Regions from separate parts of the Piscibacillus salipiscarius genome, predicted to be linked through region 1. Evidence: riboswitches for the same ligand, from Rfam matches in the RefSeq annotation. Region 1 holds a riboswitch; the other holds the start of a gene.
What was found. Region 1 has a riboswitch for cobalamin ahead of ACFSW4_RS04635 (ribonucleoside-diphosphate reductase subunit alpha). Riboswitches for the same ligand answer to the same signal wherever they lie in the genome.

Region 1 (7,996 bases):
GTAAGGTGCATTGACGCCTAATAGCTTACATCGTTTATTCGCTGTATACTTAATGTACTCCTCTAGTTCATCCATGTTAATGCCATCAATTTTGTTCCCAATAATATGCTGACCCCATTTGACTTCAAGATCAACAGCCTTTTTAAAGGTATCCGTCACAAACTGTTTATTCTCTTCTGTATTTAATCCTGGGTTCTCATTCAAAGTTTCTTTAAAAATATGCGCAAACAAATTCACGTGAATAAGCTCATCACGGTTAATGTAATTAATCATCGTGCTCGTTGAGACCATCTTCTGGTTTCGGGCAAGGTTATAAAAGAACGCAAAGCCAGCATAGAAGAATAAGCCTTCTAACACGACATCATAGACGACGGATTCAATGAATGCTTGAGGCGTTTGTACCTCTACAAATCGGTCATAGCCCTCTGCGATAAACTGATTTCGTTCCAGCAGCACTTCATCATGTTTCCAGTATTCAAAGATGCGGTCTTGTTCATCTTTATCGACTAATGACGATAGGACATAGGAATACGACTGATTATGAACCACTTCTTGGAACGACAGGACTTGCATCAAGGCTGACAAGCTCGAATCCGTTAAGTAATCCGCTACTTTAGCTGAATAGTCCGTTTGAATCGAATCTAGGAATGCTAGTAGCCCGATGATTTTCTTAAATGTTTCTTGTTCGTCGTTAGTTAATTCTGGCCACTGCTTACGGTCATTAGACATATTAATTTCAAATGGTGTCCAGAAGTTGGCGAGCATATTTTTATACATCGGGTATGCCCAGCTAAATCTGACATCATCCCAGTTAAGCACATTGGAGCTTTCTCCATTAATGATCCCTGTTGATGCATTCGGTGCTTGATAGTCATATAAACGTCGTTTTTGTATCGTTTCAGTCATAATAATTCCTCCTTACGATGCGCAGCTTTCGCAGTCTTCGATTTCTGATGACGTTGATCTTGTGTAATAGGTCGTTTTGAATTTGGCTTTCCAGGCTGACAGATGCATCGCTAGTAATTCTTTAGCTTTAATATGATTTTTGACGTAAAAGTTAAACGATATCGACTGATCAATATGCTTCTGGCGTGCTTCGTTTTGTTTAATCGTCCAGCTGTGGTCCATGTCATAGGCTGATTTATATAACCAAAATGTTTTCGCGCTTAAATCGGGTGCCGTGACCGGAATCTTATAATCTTTCTTTTCTTCTGAGTAGAATTTTTTAAAAATCGGATCGATACTTGCGGTACTTCCTGCAATTAGGCTTGTACTCGAGTTCGGCGCAACCGCCAATAAGTAGCCATTCCGAATGCCGTGTTTTTGGACATCTTGCATTAGTTCTTGCCACTCAGAAGAATGGTAGCCACGTTTTTCAAAATAATGGCCACTCTCCCATTCCGACCCCTCAAAATAAGGATAGGCTCCCTTTTCTTTGGCAAGTTCATGGCTTGCCTTAATCGTTAAATAAGCAATTCGTTCATATAGCTCGTCCGCAAATTTCACCGCTTCTTCTGACTCCCAGCGAATGCCTTTAAGCGCAAGCAAATGGTGATACCCAAACGTACCGAGTCCAACAGCACGATAGTTTTGGTTCGTAATTTGCGCCTGCAAGACTGGAATTGTGTTTAAATCTATCACATTATCTAGCATTCTAATCTGAATCGGAATGAGCCTTTCTAACACATCTTCTGACGCAGCCCGGCCAAGATTAATGCTTGATAGATTACAGACGACAAAGTCACCAGGCGATTTAGTTACGACAATTTTGCCGTCCTTTGTTTTCTGTTCTTCAACCGTGGTCGGACTTTGGTTTTGCGTGATTTCGGTGCATAGATTCGATGAATAGATCATGCCTTTGTGACTGTTCGGGTTCTTTCGGTTGACCTCATCACGGTAAAACATAAAGGGAGTCCCTGTCTCAAGCTGACTAATCATAACCCGCTTCATAATCTCAATGGCCGGAACTTCTTCTTTGGATAAATCAGGTTGCCTCACACATTCTTCGTATTTGTCTCTAAACGAAACTTCTCCATCTTCCTCATCATAAAAGTCTTCTAAACTATAGCCCATCACGCTTCTAACTTCGTGTGGATCAAATAGATACCAGCTTTCTCTCGCTTCGACTTTTTCCATAAAGAGATCTGGGATGCATACGCCTGTAAACAAATCGTGTGTACGCTGGCGTTCATCCCCGTTATTTAGCTTAGCGTCTAAGAATTTGTGTATATCCTTATGCCAAACGTCTAAGTAAACGGCAATGGCTCCTTGTCTTTGGCCAAGCTGATCAACACTAACTGCTGTATTATTCAGCTGCTTCATCCACGGCATCACGCCGCTCGACACACCTTTAAATCCTTTGATTGAACTTCCATGCGAGCGAATTTTACCTAAATAGACACCGATTCCGCCGCCATTTTTAGATAAATTCGCAATATCCGTATTCGAATCATAGATTCCTTGCAAACTATCATCGACCGTATCTATAAAACAACTAGACAGCTGCCCATGAGCTTTTCCTGCATTAGACAGGGTTGGAGTCGCAACGGTCATATATAAGTTGCTCATCGCCCAGTACGCTTCTTTAATGAGCTGCAATCTCTTATCTTTCGGTTCATGTATCATAAGTGTCATTGCAATCGTCATAAAACGTTCTTGTGGTAGTTCGAACACGCGACCTTCGTGATCTTTTGCCAAGTATCGATCGGCAAGCGTCCTGATCCCGATGTAAGTAAATAGTCGATCACGTTCAGGCTCTATCACAGTTTCAAGCTCTTTAAATTCCTCTTCGTCATAGTGAGTCAATAACTGATCACTATAGATGTTGATCTTTGATAAGTGCTTCGTAAGCTCATAAAAGCTGCCATATGGCTCTGCCTTTGAGTAACCTCGATTACCCGCTGCCTTTTGATATAGCTGATCTAAGTACACGCGTGCGCAGACATATGTCCAGTCCGGCTCGTCAGGACTAATGTTCTCAAGGCCTCTTAATAGAATTTCATTGGTCATCTGTTCTTTTGTGATTGTTTCTTTAGATGTGACGGCCTGAATGATTTTTTCCGTAAAGGAATTAGATTCTAGATGACCGAACTGGTTTAAGATCGATGCTAAGTAGTTTTTTAAATGTTGTCCATTGAACTCCTCAGTACCCTCTTCCGTTTGTAGAACTGTTTTAGATATAACCTGCATCTTTTTCCCTCCAAAATAAAAAATTCGCTTCCCGCGGGGAGAAGCGAACAAAACGATATGTATAGCTATACTGAATATAAATCAGGTAAAGCTAGCGTATATCGTTTCATTCTCTCAATCCCCGAAGAGTGTGAAACTTTTTCTCATTAAGGCAGGTCTCCTGACTTGCGCATCAGCCTACTCTGAACCTTCCCTTACAGGCACCCAACTATTGAGTGATCCTGCAAAGTGGTCATTCATTTCGTCCGCGCTTACAGTTGCGGGGGCAGTTCTGGAGTTACACCAGATTCCCTTTTAAGCAAATAGCACCTTAACAAGAATACTATATATAGATTTTTGATTAACACAAATACAATATATTGTGTTAATTTGCATTATAGATGATTTAATCTCATAACACAAGAGGGTTTAAATTATTTTTCATTTAACCTTTGATTGCACCTTCTGTCATGCCTTTTGTGATGCGTCTTTGGAAAATCGCATACAGAATAATGACTGGAATGATCGCAATCGCTAGGCTTGCGAATAACGTTCCCCAAGCATTGGTGTACTGCGCTTCATTACTAATGTAGTCAATGGCTAGTGCTAGTGTATAGTTGGTTTCTGTCTGCAGGAAAATAAGCGCCATAAAGTATTCGTTCCAGAACTGAATCGTGTTCATGATGGTGACGGTAATAATCCCGGATGTCGTAAGTGGCGTGACGATTTTCCACAGAATGCCGTATGGCGACATACCATCGATCGCCGCTGACTCTTCTAGCGATTTTGGAATCGTACTGATAAAACTTGTTAGCACGAAAATCGTAAATGGTAGTTGTGATAACGCATAAACGATCGCAAGGCCTATTAAACTATCTAGCATATTCAATTGAGCAAGTAAGAAAAATAATGGAATCCAAGCCAGCACCATTGGGATCATCATAGCTGAAATATAAAGCGTGAATAAGAAGTTACTCCCTTTAAACCGAACCCTCTCAATAGCATATGCTGTTGGAATGGCTAACACTAAACATAAAATCGCGCCTAATGCTGTTACGATTAAACTATTGAGTACGCTCGTTCCGATATTATATTCTGTCCACGCCGTGATGAAATTTTGATAATTAAACGTTTCAGGAAATCCCCAAGGGTTCGCATAGATCTCAGCGTTTGTTTTAAATGAGCCTAGGAACATCCAAAAGATGGGGTATAGCACGGCTAACGTCCAAATCAATAATGGTATTCTAATACCGAACCTGGCAACTCTCTCTCCGATTGATAATTTCATATGCTCCCCCTCCTAGTACTCTACTTTGTCTCTACGAAGCAAGAATTGTAGTAATAGTACGGTGATTAATGAAAGTACTAGAATCATAACCCCAATTGTTGCCCCGTAACCAAAGTTGTATTGTTTAAAAGCTTGTTGATATAAATAAGAACCCATAACGTGCGTTGCGTTATTAGGTCCCCCGCCCGTCATTACTTGAACAATGATAAAGGAACCGTTTAACGTGGTAATCACTATGTATAGAATCGATATTTTAATTTGAGGCCAAATTAATGGTAGTGTCACATGCCAAAATTGTTGCCACTCATTTGCCCCGTCAATACGAGCTGCTTCGTAGGTGCTTTTCGATATGTTGGCAATCCCGCCCATGAGTAATAACATGAATAGGCCAATCCCAGCCCAAACAGATGGTAATACTAAACTAGGCAGTGCCCAATCTTCACTTCCTAACCACGGTTTAGCCCATTCTTCAAGGCCGATTTTCTCTAAACCTGTATTTACAAGCCCTAAGCTTGGGTTATAAATAAACATCCAAAGAATCCCGATCACGACAACTGACATAATATTTGGAAAGAAGAAAACCACGCGATAGAACGGTGCTTCTTTAATCTTCAACTGAGTTAAAACAACCGCAACAAATAACGCTATTATCATAATTCCAATTACTTTTGTCACAACTAGAAAATAGTCATGCCAAATGGTCATAGGAATAATGTCATCAGTAAATAATTTTTTGTAATTATCAAAACCGACAAATTCTCGGGTGTTGGATGCACCTGACCATTCGAAAAATGAAAAATAAAGACCATTAAATAATGGATAAAGTGTAAAAATACTAAACATGATAAACGTAGGAATTAAACAAAAGGCAAGAAATATATATTTTTGTTTCTTATTTTGTACCATCGTGATCACTCTCTTCGCCTAAATAGTATATGGAATGCAGAAAGGATCCGCATTCCATATATAATTCTACTAATATTAGTTATTGTGCATTTCGATATTCTTCTGCCGCTTTCTCAGCTTCTTCAACAAATTCTTCTGCGGTAATATTACCAAGCATGAGTGAGACTAGAGCGTCACTAATAGGTGTTTCTAAATCAGCACTCATTGGGTGCGGCTTATGATAAATCTGTACCTGTTCAGGATCATTAATCATTTTGTTAGCTTCGATTAAATAATCAGGCACTTCTTCACTTTGCGATAAATCCACACCTGAAACGTTCATAATCGCACCTGTGTGCTCAGAGAACGATTTCGCATACTCTCTTGTAAAGACAAAGTCTACAAAAGCTTTAGCAGCTTCAGGGTTCTCAGCTTCCTTAGCAATCGCTAATGGACGTAAGTCAGGAACAATGGCCATTGGCTCTCCTGCTTTGTTCATTGGTGATGGAATAAAACCATACTTGAAGTCATCTGGTGTATCACCTGACATTTCATTCGGAAGCCAGAATCCAACTGGAATAAACGCATTATCATGTAGTAGGAAATTCATTTGTGATTGTGTATGGTTTAATGCACCAAATCCTGGGTCAACATAGCCTTCTTCAGCCATTTTCTGTACGTTTTGCATGATAGATAATATCTCTTCACTTGACCATGCGCCTTCTTCACCTTTAATCGCACTTGCGAGTAATTCATTACCACCATAAGCCGAAATAGCTGGATATAACATACCTCTTAAAAAGTAGTATGGATATTGACCAGTTGTTACGAATGGTGCAATTCCTTCACTTTCTTTAATGTTACCCATTGTGCTCATAAACGATTCAAAGTCTTTTGGTACTTCATAGCCTTCTTCATCGAACCAAGCCATGTCATACCAAGTACCCCAAGTATCGAATACTAAAGGTAAACTGTAAAGCTCACCATCATAAGAAGCTGGTTCAGCAATAAAGTTGTCTACTAGTTTGGAACCATCCTCAAGTTCAATCTCCTGAGCCCACTCTGTTAAATTCATTAACTGATCATCTTCAACCATTTGAGTTTCACTTGAACCTGCACCATCAATGTATACTACATCAGGTGGATCGCCAGAAACCCAACGCGATCTCATTTCTTCATTGATGTTTGGCCCTGCGTGTTCTACGATTTCAACATTTGGATATTCTTCTTGGAAATCCCCAATGACTTCCTTCCACCAAGAATCTCCATATCCACCGACAAAATACTGAATTTCAAGCTGTCCAGAAATCTCACCATCGTTAGCGCCTTCATTGCTTTCACTGCCTGTCTCTTCACCACTGGATTCCTCACCAGACTCTGGTGACTCCTCATTTCCTGGAACCTCTTCTGGCGCACACGCAGCAATGAACACTAACAAGAACAACGCTAACCATAACGTTAATCCATGCCACTTAATTTGCTTAACCAAGTTCCCATCCCCCTATATCAAATTTTATTTAAAACCAAAATCTGAAGTGTCAAAAGTATGTAATCGCTTCCAGTGACAATTCAGAAAATTTATTTTAATTATAATCCGAATGATTTTTTATGTCAAATTCATTTAGCAAAAAACGTAATAATATTTCAATATAATTAAAATAAAAAAGTTGATAAACAGATCGACTGCTTACCAACTTGGGTATGTAAGTAAATGAAATTGTTTGGAGGCGGCAACCGGATTCGAACCGGTGATAAAGGTTTTGCAGACCTCTGCCTTACCACTTGGCTATGCCGCCACATAAAAAAATGGAGCGGAAGACGGGATTCGAACCCGCGACCCCCACCTTGGCAAGGTGGTGTTCTACCACTGAACTACTTCCGCTTAAATGGCTGGGCCAGCTGGATTCGAACCAGCGCATGACGGTACCAAAAACCGTTGCCTTACCGCTTGGCTATGGCCCAACATGGGGCGATCGGTGGGAATCGAACCCACGAATGCCGGAGCCACAATCCGGTGCGTTAACCACTTCGCCACGACCGCCATATGACAGGGGTAGTAGGAATCGAACCCACATCAAAGGTTTTGGAGACCTTCGTTTTACCATTAAACTATACCCCTATATATTATGTTAAAAAATGGTGGAGGGGGAGAGATTCGAACTCCCGAACCCTGAGGGAGCGGATTTACAGTCCGCCGCGTTTAGCCACTTCGCTACCCCTCCAAAAAGATGGTGGCTCGGGACGGAATCGAACCGCCGACACACGGATTTTCAGTCCGTTGCTCTACCGACTGAGCTACCGAGCCAATGAAATGATGCTTATTTAATTATGTAGTGGCGGTCCGGACGGGACTCGAACCCGCGACCTCCTGCGTGACAGGCAGGCATTCTAACCAGCTGAACTACCGGACCAATTTGGTTGCACTCTACGAGCACTCCATATTCCATCTCGCAAAGAAGTAAATTCGACGTAGTGTCGATGAATAATTTGGTTGCGGGGACAGGATTTGAACCTGCGACCTCCGGGTTATGAGCCCGACGAGCTACCAGACTGCTCCACCCCGCGGTATTGTCAATCGCTCTATTATTAGAGCCCTGACTATAAATGTTATTAATTTTTTAAACTGCTCGTCGCGTTGCAAGCCATTTCGGCGAA
Region 2 (7,996 bases), on a different contig from region 1:
CAGCTAAAGGTGGTCGTGGTGGTCACGTTAAATCAGACGATGGCATCATTGATTTAAATGTCGTTATGCCAACAGAGAATACAGATGAAACAGGGACAAATCCTGAACAATTATTTGCTGCTACTTATTCAACTTGCTTCGATGGTGCGTTAAACTTAGTTGCCAAGAATAATGATAAAGATATTGATTCTACAACGACTGCTGAAGTAAGTTTTATGAAAGATTCTTCAGATGGAGGCTTTAAGATCTCAGTTAAGCTTATTTCTGAAATGAGCGGTGTTTCCCAAGAAGAAGCTGACGAATTAATGAAAGAAGCACACCAAGTTTGCCCTTATTCAAAAGCGACTAGAGGCAATGTGGATGTTGATTTAGAAGCAAAAGCTAAATAGTTATTATAGTAAAACCGAGGGGGTGCCCTCGGTTTTTTTACTTTATAGTGGTTTATAAAATAACAAGCCTCTGCATTCTCAGCAGAGGCTTGTTTATTAATCTAAAATTCTAATTCGAATTTGTTTGACGCCATATCTCAAAGCATCTGCTTCTTTTGGCATGAAGATATCTATTTCATTACCGTTAATGGCACTTCCGATGTCAGCAGCAATTGCTGTTCCATATCCCTCAACCCATACGCGAGAACCTAACGGAATCACATCTGGGTCTACGGCGATCACTTTTTGATCAGGGTTTGCCCTTAAGTCTACGCCAGTATAGGTTGTACCGCTACACCCGTCACAGTATGCAGTGTAGGCAGTTGCTTTGACGTACATTTGTTTACCGTTCTGGCTTTCTTTACTAACTTGTTGTATGTCTTGATTGTTTTGTTTTTCTTGTGTTTGCTGAGCTTTCTCTTTTTTGGGCTCAGGCTTTATTAATTTTATCTCATCTTTTTTAGCCAATTGGTGATTGGCTTTTGAAAAGAATTGTACATGATGTTCTTGTGCTCCAGTGTTATTATCTAATGTTGTCGGTTGTATCTTAGCTGCGCTTAATGGAGTACTCAACATCATTAGTGCACCAAACGTTAATAAAAACGCGAAGGCACTAACTAGTCGTATACTCATAAAAAAACCTCCATTTATTATGTCAATATGACAAAAGTCTATATTTACTTTCTCGTCCCCAAAAATGGCCCTATAGGAACACTCTTCCTTTAGACCATTGCCAAGTATAACAACTTAGAATGCTAAGTCAATTACAATGCTTGTACAAGAATGTAACATTGTGATGACAAAGTACCACTATGAAGTGTGACAATAGACTTAGATAAGTTATATGAGTTGACGTTTAGTAGTTATTTGGTTTTATACTTTTATTACAAACACAGTAAAACTTAACTTTAATATAAATAGGACAGATATAATGGTTAGGAAGGGGAAGTCACCTTGAAGATTCTACTGATTAATGGCACAGTTGCGGGAGAGAAGACAAAGCATTTATTAAAAGAAGCAGAAAAGCATCTAACAAAGAGAATCACTTCGCACCAAATAGAGACACTTTATTTAGAAGATTTCAAAATGGAATTTGCCGATGGTCGACCTAAAGATGATTATAACGAGGATACAAAGAAGCTAATCGATATGGTTGAACATGCAGACGGTTATATTATAGCAACGCCTGTTTTTCAAGGGTCGATTCCTGGAGCATTAAAAAATATGTTTGATTTAGTATCACCAAAATGTATGCGTTATAAGCCGGTTGCACTAATGGGGAACGGTGGAACGTTTCAACACCATTTAGTTATTGAAAATCAGCTTAAACCTATATTAGATTATTTTCGCTGTTTAACAACGCCGAATTATGTTTATACCCACTCTGCTCATTTTTCAGAAACAAAAGAATTAGTAGATGAAGATGTAAAAAAGCGTATTAAGGACTTAAGCGAAGTATTTGTTAAATACCTAGACTTAAGCCAAGACATAAAAAAATCGACTGACCTCTAGTAAAGTCAGTCGATTTTTACTTATTCCCCTATAAATTGTGGTTCGCGTTTATTTAGAAACGCGTCAATACCTTCTTTGTGATCATGTGTTTGTCGCATTTTTGCTTGTCCTTGAGTCTCTTGGTTAAGCACTTCCTCAAGTTGTGGAAGCTGCTTATTATTAATAATTAACTTAGTCGTGATCATGGATTGTAATGGTGATTGCTGTAGCTTATTTAAATAGTGACTTAAGGCTAAGTCAAGTTGATCTGCTGTGAAATCGACTAGGCCGATTGACTGCGCTTCCTTAGCTGTCATCATTTTACCTTCCCAAATGGTCTGTTTAGCTTTAACAGCCCCTAGCCTTTGTTCCATAAAGAAGTGACCTCCCCCATCAGGAATGAGGCCGATTCCAATAAAGTTCATTGCTACTTTAGCATCTTCTTTAGCAATCACATAGTCAGCAGCTAATGCAACACTTAAACCTAAGCCAGCAGCTGCTCCGTTTAAAGCCGAAATCGTAACTTTTGGCATTGAATAAACGGTAATCACAATATTTTTTATAATACCCATTACTTTTTGAAAGCCTTCAGGATCTGATTCTTGCAGCATGGTTTTCATATCGCCGCCTGCAGAGAAAGCCTTCCCTTCGCCGGTTAACACTAAAATTTTTGAGTCATCTTTTTTAATTTTTTGAAGCTCGTCATTTAACTCTGTTAGTAATTCGACATCCATTGCATTTAATTGATCAGGACGATTAAGTTTAATTGTTGTTATAGGGCCTTCTTTAAGAATATTAATTGTTTTATTCATATACTCACCTCATTATATTTTGATTTCATTAAGTTGTTTGTAATAGTCAATAGCTTTTTCATAATCTTGTTTTTCGGTAAATATTTCTGCCAGTAAATGAAGCAGTTCTTTCATAAGGCCAGTCTCACCAATTGTTTGATAATGTGGGAGAATCACTTTTTCGCATCTTTCAATGAACTTCTCGTTATGAGTTTCATCTGATAACTGATGCCTTAGAATATAATAACGATGGCGGACCTTCGTTAAATTGGTGCCTTGAAGTAAATCTTCTCCCTTTGTTAAATATTCTCTAGCTAAATCTGATTTTCCTTGTTCGTAGTATACTTTTGCAATAATTAAGTTGGAATGAACAATGTCATAAAGGTGAGAATGATGCTCTAGTGCTTCATGAAGTAGCTTTAAGGCGTGTTCAAAATTGCCTCTTCGGTAGTAAAGAATTGCTAAATTGTGAGTGGCTCTCGACCTAACTTTTGGTGAATCACCCATTGGTTTTGACTTAAGCACTTGGTTGAAGTAAGTCTCTGAAATGTCATAAGCACCTAAGTTTAAATAGTTAATACCTAGTAAGTGGTAACAATCTGTCACCTTACGATATTTTAAGTCATTCGCATACTGCTCAAGAGCAATTCCGACGTAATAATTCGAATAAATAGGCTTCTGCATACCCATATATGATAATGCGAGCAGGTAATAAATTTCTGGATCTTTAAGGTTAAAATCTTCTAAGATCTCAACTGCTTTGTGAAAATATTCATTCGCTCTTTTAGAATTTAAATGGCAGTTATAATAAAAGCCTACGATTTTATAAAAATAAAATAGCTTCTTGCCTTCAAAGTGATTTTCTAATCTAAGCAACTCTTGAAAGTTCAAGTTATATTTTTCAGTTGGATTAACGGTAATTAGGTAATAAAAGTGAATGAGCTCGAAATAGTTCTGAACATATGGTTCGTGAAAAGGTGTTAATACTTCTTCAAGTTCATCTGAAAAGTCCTTTGCTTTATCTAATTTCTGTTCAGTAATATTTTGATAAAGTAAATCAATCTGTTCATGAATTTTCTTTTCATCATAAGATGTAATCTTCTCATAGTCCATGTCTAGACGTTCAAAGATTAATTGGATAGTATCGGTCTTAGGCTCAATGGCTCCACTTTCTATTTTACTGAGATACGAAATTGAACATACTCCACTGGCAAGATCTTTTTGAGTCAGTCCATGTTTCGTACGATAAAACTGTATGATGGCCCCGATATCCATTATAATCACCCGTTTCTATGTATCTAGATTGATTCTACCATAAATAATAAAGTTTTATAGAATTGACTTCATAAAAGAATAAGATTAAGATAGATATATCAAATTGAATAAATTGGAACAAGTTGGTGTAAACAGTTTATGTTTACTTAAAAGGGAAGTTCGGTTAGAATCCGACGCGGTCCCGCCACTGTGTATGGGAAGCGACTAATTAACCACTGTCCATAAAGGATGGGAAGGGATTAGAAGCTATGACCCTAAGCCAGGAGACCTGCCCACTTGTTTTAGCTCGTTTTCCTTCGGGTTTAAAGGAACGGCTATGATAGATGTTCTAATCGTAGTTTTGTGGCATCATGCCCTCGTTTTCCAAAGATTCGTTGGAAAGCGGGGGTATTTTTAATTTAGAAAGGGAGATTTAGATGCAGAACAAGATATGGCTATGGTTAGTAACATTGGTTTTAGTTGTCGGGTTAACAGCTTGCCAAGGAGAAGAAAGTAACAATAATGAGAGTACGAATGAAAAAGACCAAGCAACAGAACAAGAGAATAGTGAAGAGTCTTCAAGTACGGGGTTTGAAAGTGTTACCTTAACGGATAAATCAGGAACAGATGTAACCATTGACGAAAAACCTGAAAAGATTGTATCGGTTATTCCGAGTGCAACTGAGATTGTATTTTCAGTTGGAGCTGGTAATGAGGTAGTCGGTGTGTCACAATGGGCTAATTATCCTGAAGAGGTTCAAGATATTGAAAAAGTAGGCGATCAACAGCTTAATATTGAAAAAATTGTTTCTTTAGAACCTGATTTAGTGGTGGCTGATGTTAATAATGCTGATGACATCGATGCTATGCGCAACGCAGGACTTAAAGTGTTAGTGCTAGGTTCACAAAATTTAGATGAAGTGTATAAAGATATACAACTAGTTGGGCAGGCAACAGGTCATACAGATCAAGCTGATGAAATTATTTCAAATATGAAGCAAGATGTAGAAGACGTTCAAAATGCAGTTAACGGGTTAAGTGAAGATGAGAAGAAGCGTGTATGGGTTGAAGTTGGCCCTGAATTATTCTCAGGTGGCGAAGGTTCCTTTATTAATGAATTAATTAATTTAGCTGGTGGTAGAAATATCATTTCAGATCAAGAAGGATGGCCACAAGTCAGCGAAGAGGTTATTTTAGAAAAAGACCCTGAATTTATATTCACGACTTATGGTTATTATGTAGACAATGCCGTTACGAAAGTGATGAAAAGAGAGAATTGGCAAGATGTAACGGCTATTAAAAAAGAACAGGTTTATGACATGCATGGAGATTTATTAACAAGACCTGGACCAAGGTTAACTGAAGGCTTAAAAGAATTAGCCAAAACATTGTATCCAGATTTAATGAAGTAAAGGACGTATAAATAGTGAAAAATAGACATTCCCTTTGGTTATGGATACCTGTATTCTTAATAATATTAATGGCTATGATGAGTCTGTCCGTCACACTAGGAGCTGCGAATATAACTTGGCAGCTTGTCTGGCAAATTATACTTTCGAATATTCCAGGATTTGATCAATTAATAGGTGAAACATGGGATACATCAACGGAGACAATTGTTTGGAATATTCGATTGCCTAGAGTATTATTGGGTGCAGCCGTCGGGGCAGCTTTAGCATTAGCTGGGGCGATTTACCAAGGTGTTCTAAGGAATCCGTTAGCAGATCCCTTTATTTTAGGTGTATCATCAGGAGCATCATTTGGAGCGGCTTTAGTTATTGTATTTGGATTGCAGACATTGTGGCTAGGTCAATTCACTCTTCCAGCAGTTGCATTTTTATTCGGCTTTGTAAGTTTACTTGTTGTCTATTTTTTATCACGAGTGAATCAAAAAGTGCGACTTGAGACGATTATATTAGCTGGAGTAGTCGTACAATCGTTTGTCGGAGCTTGTTTGTCATTAGTTTTAGCTTTATCAAACGAACAATTACAGACGATTGTTTTCTGGATGATGGGCAGTCTGGCGCTAACTGACTGGAGTTATAATCAAATTATTTTCCCGATTATTCTAGTTGTCTCGGTTGTATCGTTGTTTTTTATTAAAGAATTAAACATGTTAGGTCTTGGTGAAGAAGCGGCTCATCATAGTGGAGTCTCAGTACAGCGTACAAGATTCCTGCTATTAATTTTAGCTTCCATCGTCACAGGTGCAGCTGTCTCTGTCTCTGGTGCAATTGGATTTGTTGGGTTAGTCGTACCTCACATCATTCGCCTTATGTTTGGTGCAGATTATCGTGTGATTTTGCCATTATCAATTATAGGTGGTGCGATCTTCTTAGTTGGGGCGGATGCAGTAGCCCGCACGATTTTAGCACCACGTGAACTACCACTAGGTGTTATTACGGCTTTCTTAGGTGCACCGTTTTTCGGTTATTTATTAAGGCGTGCTAAACGAGGGTTCTTTTAGGAGGTAAATTCTAATGCTTGAGATCATAAACGTTAGTAAACAAGTTGACGGAAAGCCAATACTTGAAAATATTAATCTCAATGTTCAAAAAGGTAAGTGTATAGGGCTAATTGGTCCTAATGGTGCAGGGAAGTCAACGATTATAAAGTTAATCTCTGCATTAGAAAAGCCAAGTTCAGGCCAGATTAATTTTATGGGAAAAAATGTTCAAGGGTGGTCTGTGAAAAAACTAGCTAAACATATGGCAGTGTTGACGCAAGAAGGTTTAGCACCATATCCGATTACGGTATATGATTCGGTTTTAATGGGACGCTACCCTCATTTAGGTTTTTTTCAAAGGGAAAGTAAGCATGACCATGATTTAGTAAGTAACGTTTTACAGATAACAGGACTTTCTAATTTGCGTGATCAGCTAATCGACACGTTAAGCGGTGGGGAGCGTCAACGCGTTGCGATTGCAAAAGCAATGGTTCAGCAACCTCAGCTTTTATTACTAGATGAACCAACAACCTTCTTGGATATTGGGCATCAGATGAATATATTAAGGTTGGTTCAAGATTGGCAAAAGCGTGAAGGGCTAACTGTCATCATGGTTCTTCACGATCTGAACTTAGCTGCTCAGTTTTGTGATGAATTGGTTTTAATGGACCACGGTAAAATTGTCCGCACTGGTTCCAGTGAACAAATTATAGCCAAAGAGACATTAGAAAACGTTTATCACGCGCATCCAGAAATCGTGAGACATCCTAAAACCAATATTCCCCAAATTTTATTGTAAAAAGCATTCTTAAAACGTAGCTTGTCTAGTATAATGGATACGAGTAACGAAACGAAATGGGGAAGACAGATGATCGAATGGAGAAACCTTTATCGTGGATTAATAATGGGAGCGAGCGATGTAGTTCCAGGTGTAAGTGGTGGGACTATGGCAGTGCTTCTTGGGATTTATGAACGATTTATTGATGCGTTAAACGGAATTTTTACAAGAGAATGGAAAAGGCATTTAGCGTTTTTAATCCCACTAGGTGTGGGGATTGTTGCAGCCATGGTTTCATTAGCTAAAGTCATAAACTGGGCATTTGAAAACTACCCAAATCAAATTCTATTTTTATTCTTAGGATTAATTGCTGGTGTGATTCCATTTTTAGCTAATAAATCAAATTATAAAGAAACGTTTAGTGGGATACATTATGTGATATTAATAATAGCAGCTGCCTTAGTTGGCTCTATGGCACTATTCGGTGAAGGGCCTGCTGAAACGCCAGTTATAACAACTTATAACATGGAAACGTATATAAAATTATTCTTATCAGGCTGGCTTGCTAGCTCTGCTATGATTTTACCGGGAATTAGCGGATCATTCTTGTTGTTGTTAATTGGTATGTACAGTACCTTTACACATGCGCTAGAAAATTTTGTGTTTGAACCACTTATTCCTCTTGGGTTAGGTATTGTGTTTGGGTTACTCATCATGAGTAAGGTTTTAAACTATTTATTTAATAAGTTCTATTATCAAACATATGCCTTAGTGATAGGATTAGTCATAGGTTCAATCTTTGTTGTTT

Region 2: it holds a riboswitch for cobalamin, as region 1 does, so the genes downstream of both, ACFSW4_RS03855 (ABC transporter substrate-binding protein) here and ACFSW4_RS04635 (ribonucleoside-diphosphate reductase subunit alpha) in region 1, are expected to answer to the same signal.

Annotation. Positions count from the first base shown of each region.
Region 1 covers NZ_JBHUMZ010000014.1:636-8,631, reverse strand. Annotated here, with positions in the region: gene ACFSW4_RS04640 (ribonucleotide-diphosphate reductase subunit beta) at 1-906, opposite strand, end outside; gene ACFSW4_RS04635 (ribonucleoside-diphosphate reductase subunit alpha) at 919-3,189, opposite strand; cobalamin riboswitch at 3,323-3,517, opposite strand; gene ACFSW4_RS04630 (carbohydrate ABC transporter permease) at 3,614-4,456, opposite strand; gene ACFSW4_RS04625 (carbohydrate ABC transporter permease) at 4,469-5,362, opposite strand; gene ACFSW4_RS04620 (ABC transporter substrate-binding protein) at 5,442-6,830, opposite strand; tRNA gene ACFSW4_RS04615 (tRNA-Cys) at 7,064-7,137, opposite strand; tRNA gene ACFSW4_RS04610 (tRNA-Gly) at 7,149-7,223, opposite strand; tRNA gene ACFSW4_RS04605 (tRNA-Gln) at 7,229-7,303, opposite strand; tRNA gene ACFSW4_RS04600 (tRNA-His) at 7,307-7,382, opposite strand; tRNA gene ACFSW4_RS04595 (tRNA-Trp) at 7,390-7,460, opposite strand; tRNA gene ACFSW4_RS04590 (tRNA-Tyr) at 7,479-7,563, opposite strand; tRNA gene ACFSW4_RS04585 (tRNA-Phe) at 7,571-7,646, opposite strand; tRNA gene ACFSW4_RS04580 (tRNA-Asp) at 7,676-7,752, opposite strand; tRNA gene ACFSW4_RS04575 (tRNA-Met) at 7,830-7,906, opposite strand.
Region 2 covers NZ_JBHUMZ010000011.1:190,790-198,785, forward strand. Annotated here, with positions in the region: gene ACFSW4_RS03830 (organic hydroperoxide resistance protein) at 1-389, shown strand, start outside; gene ACFSW4_RS03835 (3D domain-containing protein) at 486-1,061, opposite strand; gene ACFSW4_RS03840 (NADPH-dependent FMN reductase) at 1,383-1,940, shown strand; gene ACFSW4_RS03845 (enoyl-CoA hydratase) at 1,961-2,731, opposite strand; gene ACFSW4_RS03850 (helix-turn-helix domain-containing protein) at 2,744-3,985, opposite strand; cobalamin riboswitch at 4,092-4,275, shown strand; gene ACFSW4_RS03855 (ABC transporter substrate-binding protein) at 4,402-5,376, shown strand; gene ACFSW4_RS03860 (FecCD family ABC transporter permease) at 5,391-6,431, shown strand; gene ACFSW4_RS03865 (ABC transporter ATP-binding protein) at 6,445-7,209, shown strand; gene ACFSW4_RS03870 (DUF368 domain-containing protein) at 7,279-7,996, shown strand, end outside.